DNA from 2 places in the Nocardia sp. NPDC127526 genome. Region 1 is predicted to be linked to the other one. Evidence: riboswitches for the same ligand, from Rfam matches in the RefSeq annotation. Region 1 holds a riboswitch; the other holds the start of a gene.
What was found. Region 1 has a riboswitch for cobalamin ahead of ACFVIV_RS00380 (CbtB domain-containing protein). Riboswitches for the same ligand answer to the same signal wherever they lie in the genome.
Positions count from the first base shown of each region.

Region 2: another riboswitch for cobalamin. It lies ahead of metE (5-methyltetrahydropteroyltriglutamate--homocysteine S-methyltransferase); the one in region 1 lies ahead of ACFVIV_RS00380 (CbtB domain-containing protein).

Region 1 is NZ_JBHXVO010000001.1:72,132-74,323, forward strand. It holds gene ACFVIV_RS00370 (heparan-alpha-glucosaminide N-acetyltransferase domain-containing protein) at 1-369, shown strand, start outside; gene ACFVIV_RS00375 (CbtA family protein) at 399-1,160, opposite strand; gene ACFVIV_RS00380 (CbtB domain-containing protein) at 1,151-1,345, opposite strand; cobalamin riboswitch at 1,397-1,535, opposite strand; gene mhuD (mycobilin-forming heme oxygenase MhuD) at 1,545-1,856, opposite strand; gene ACFVIV_RS00390 (alpha/beta fold hydrolase) at 1,957-2,192, shown strand, end outside.
Region 2 is NZ_JBHXVO010000018.1:114,068-116,259, forward strand. It holds gene metE (5-methyltetrahydropteroyltriglutamate--homocysteine S-methyltransferase) at 1-1,329, opposite strand, end outside; cobalamin riboswitch at 1,427-1,630, opposite strand; gene ACFVIV_RS25780 (pyruvate carboxylase) at 1,856-2,192, shown strand, end outside.

The sequences.
Region 1 (2,192 bases):
CACAGCGGTACCCCGTTCGAGGTGATCGGCGCGACGGGTGCGGCCTTCCTGGTCATCGGCGCACTGCTGGCCATCACGCCGCGCGCCGGGATCGCCTTGCGGCCCTTGATCGCCGCCGGTTCGTGCGCGCTGTCGCTCTACATCCTGCAGGCCGTCGCCGTGAGCGTGCTGGTACCGATCCCGGATGCCGACGCCGAGGCGCTCCCCGGTGGCATCCACGGTCCGGGCTGGCCGCTGTTGGCGCTACTGGCGCTCGGCTCCCTGACCCTGGCGACCCTGTGGCGCAGCGCCTCCCGCCGCGGACCGGCGGAATGGGCGCTGCACGAGATCAGCTGGCGCACAGCGAAATGGGCGGTGCCCGTCGGATAACCGGCACCGCCCGTTCGGATCGTCGGAAACTACGCCGCGGCCGAATCCTTTTCGCGCACCCCGCGAGACGCGAATTCGGTCAGCGCCGCGAAGGCCAGGCCCAGCGACAGCCACAGCGTGGCGGTCTCGGCCAGCGAGGCCACCCGGAACTCCCACAGCAGCGAAGCCGGGAAGTCGGACTTCACCTCGTTGACGCCCGGCAGCAGGATGTAGCCCACGGCCGTGACGAGCACGAAAGCCGCTACCGCACCGATCAATCGGAGGGTCGGCAGGCTGTGGCGCAGCAGTTTGAACACATACACGCCGACGCCCACGGCCGCGAAACCGAGCAGCACCACCGCGACCCACAGCCAGGTGCGGTCATTGATGGTCTCCGGATCACCCACGGCGGGCGGATTGGCCGGGTACTTGAAGAACGGCACCGCGACAATCGCCAGCCAGCCGCCCGCCGCGAGTCCCAGCGACAGCTGCGCGCCCGGCAGGGTGGTGTAGCGGCGGGCCACATTGGCCACGGTCGCGAAAATGGCTCCGATGGCGAGACCGTAGATGCCCAATGCCAGGAACTGACCGGCCTTCTGACCGGTCCGGCTCACCAGCGGCTCTTCCTCGTCGCCGTGGGAATGCCCGCCGGCCTGGGCCTCCTCGATGGCAATGGCCGCTTCCACCTTGGGTTCTCCGATGAAGTACCCCACGGTGCCCGCCAGCAGGCCCGCAATGAGGCCGGCCAGCAGGCCGCGCAGCAGCAGCGTCTTGAGCGAACCCGTCAGCCGCTGGGATTCACTCAGTGACACGGGACGCCCAGCAGGTGTCGTCCATCGTGCATGAGCTCGTGCATGAACATGCCGCTGCGCGAGATCGCGCCCTGATCGAAGCCGACCAGGTACAGCGTGAGCAAAGCGAAAAGAACGACAGCCGCGGACACGAGCAGCGCGGTGAGCGCGTCGCCGGTCCGGCCGGGAGAGTGGACGATGGCCATTCGAGTCCTCCTTGGGGATTTCGCGTCCCCATCGAGTTGGGTGCGACGGTGCCGGTGTCTGGCTCTCCCGGCACTTCACCTGACTCGGCTCGAGTGCTTGGAACTACAGTGGCGCGACCGCCCCGGAATCACACCGGGTTACTCGCCACCGTCGCGTACTTCATCTCGAACTGTGACAGCTCACCTGGCCATACGTCAATCAGGCGTGCTTGCCCGCCACGTCCAGGACCACCTCGAACTCCAGCAGCGAGGCGCCGGTGGCGACCGGCTTGCGGGCCTCGCCGGCATGCGCCTCGCGCGCCGGGCCGTCCCGCCAAGCCGCGAAGGACTCTTCGGAATCCCACTGCGTGACAACGAAGTAGCGGTTGTCACCGGCGACGGGACGGAGCAGCTGGAAACCCAGGAAGCCGGGGGAGTTCTCCACGGCGTGCGCGCGGTGCGCGAAGCGCTTCTCCAGTTCGGGGCCCGCGCCCTCGGGGACCTCGATTGCGTTGATCTTGACGACTGCCATGGAGTGGAGGTTACTCCCCACTCCATGGGATTCCTCGTGCCCGCCGCGGTACCCGCGGCGGGCACGAAAAGGGAAGGAGGGTCGTCGTATTGTCGGCATGGTGTTGTACGACGAGGGCGGCGCGGGCGCGCCGATTCTGCTGCTGCACGGGTTGATGGGCAGTGCCCGCACCTGGCGGAGTCAGCTGGACTGGTTGCGTGAATTCGGGCACGTGTACACGTTCGACGCCGCCGGGCACGGCCGCCCCGCGCCGGACGAGCTCACCACGGAAGCCTTCGTGGCCGATCTGGAAGCGGCCACCGCGCGCATTACCGAACCCATGGTGGTGATCGGGCA
Region 2 (2,192 bases), on a different contig from region 1:
CAGCGGCAGCGGCAGGCGTTCCTGTTGCAGCACACGGCGTTCCGCGGCGGGGGAGCGGCGGGTGGCCTCCGGGCCGAGCGCCGACAGGCGCGCCCGCACCGTGTCGTCGCGCAGCCGCGGGTCAGCGGCCCGGGACGCGAACGCCGCACGGGCGGTAGCCAATTCGGCGGTGATGGCGTCGGTGCCCTCGTGCAGCGCGGTGGCCAGCAGCCGCACCTCGGCCACCTTCTCCGCGCCGAAGGCCAGCCAGGAGCGCAGCACCGGTTCGATACCGGATTCGGCGTCGAGCGAATACGGCACGTGCAGCAGCGAACTGGAGGTCGAGACCACCAGCGCCCCGGTGCTGCCGAGCAGGGTGCCCAGCGTGCTCAGCGCCCGATCCAGATCGGTGCGCCACACATTGCGGCCGTCCACGACACCCGCCACCACCAGCTTCCCGGCCAGCGCCGGCACCCCGGCCACCTCGCCGACCGTCGTCCCGGCGGTGAAGTCCAGCGCCACGCCCTCGATGGCGGTGCCCGCCAGCACCGGCAGCGCCGCACCCGGCCGCCCGAAATAGGTGGCGACCAGAATCGCGGGCCGATCCGCCGAGGCCGACAGCTCGTCGTACACCCGCCCGGCCACCGCGAGCTCGGCCTCGGTGAGATCGGTCACCAGCACCGGCTCGTCGATCTGCACCCACTGAGCGCCCGCCGCGGCCAGCTGCCGCAGCAATTCCCGGTACAGCGGCAGCAGCGCGTCGATCCGCCGCAGCGGATCACCCTCGGCGTCCTTGGCCAGCTTCAGGAAGGTCAGCGGGCCGATCACCACCGGCCGCGCGGGCACGCCGAGCGCCAGCGCCTCCCGCAGCTCGTCGAGGAGCTTGTCCGGATGCAGCGTGAACTCGGTATCCGCACCGAATTCCGGCACCAGGTAGTGGTAGTTGGTGTCGAACCACTTGGTCATCTCCAGCGGTTCGACCGCATCGGTGCCGCGGGCCGCCGCGAAGTACCGATCCAGCGGATCCGCGATACCGGCCACCCGCGGCGGCAGCGCGCCGAACATGACCGCGGTGTCCAGTATCTGGTCGTAGTACGAGAAGGTGCCCACCGGCACCGAATCCATTCCGGCCGCGGCCAGTCCGGTGAGCTGAGCGATGCGGAGTTCCTTGGCGACGGCGTGCAATGCCTCGGCATCGCTGCGTCCCGCCCAGTAGGACTCGATGGCGCGCTTCAGCTCACGCCGCGGCCCGATCCGCGGTGAGCCCAGAACCGTTGCGGTGAAAGGGGAAATGTTGGTCACAGCTGTTCTCCAGTGCTTCCAGAGCCACTGGCCGCCGCCCACGGGCATGAATGAACCCGAGTGCCCCGAATACACGCTCACGCGAGCATGCGGAAACCACTACCGGCCCATCCACCCAGTCCACGAGGCGGAGACCGCCGGATACGGCGTACCCGGCACAATCGGCAGGTCTTCGGACTCGCGGGCACCGGCCGAAATGGCCGACCTACTGGCCGTCGCTTCCCGGGCCATGGAGCCCAGTGCTGATGACGGCGGTCGTTCCTGCTCACCGCTGCGGGACAGTCCCGGATTCTCACCGGGTTCCCTCTTCACCCGTCGGTTAACGGGTTTCGACGCTGCCGTGGGACGTTCGGGGCTCCGACTCGTCTCCCACAGTGCGAACCGACTGCGCTGCGCAGTCTATTCCTTAGCTAGCGCGGTTTCGAAACCGAACCTCACCCGACCGGCGGCGACGGGGTGAGGTGTGTAGCTTTGCGAATGACAACTTCGCAGGACCGGCGGGTGTGCTTGTGAAGATGACTGCGAAGTGAGTTCGATGCCCGATCGATATCGCGGGGCAGGTACCTTAAGGCGCATGTTCTCCAAAGTCCTGGTCGCCAACCGCGGCGAGATCGCCATTCGCGCCTTCCGCGCGGCCTACGAACTCGGCATCGGAACGGTGGCGGTCTTTCCCTACGAGGACCGCAACTCCGTTCATCGGTTGAAGGCGGACGAGGCCTACCAGATCGGGACGCCCGGGCATCCGGTGCGGGCCTATCTGTCGGTCGAGGGGATCATCGAGGCGGCCAAGAGCGCGGGCGCCGACGCCGTGTACCCGGGTTACGGGTTCCTGTCCGAGAATCCGGACCTGGCGGCGGCGTGCGCGCGGGAGGGCATCACCTTCGTCGGCCCGTCCGCGCAGGTGCTGGAGC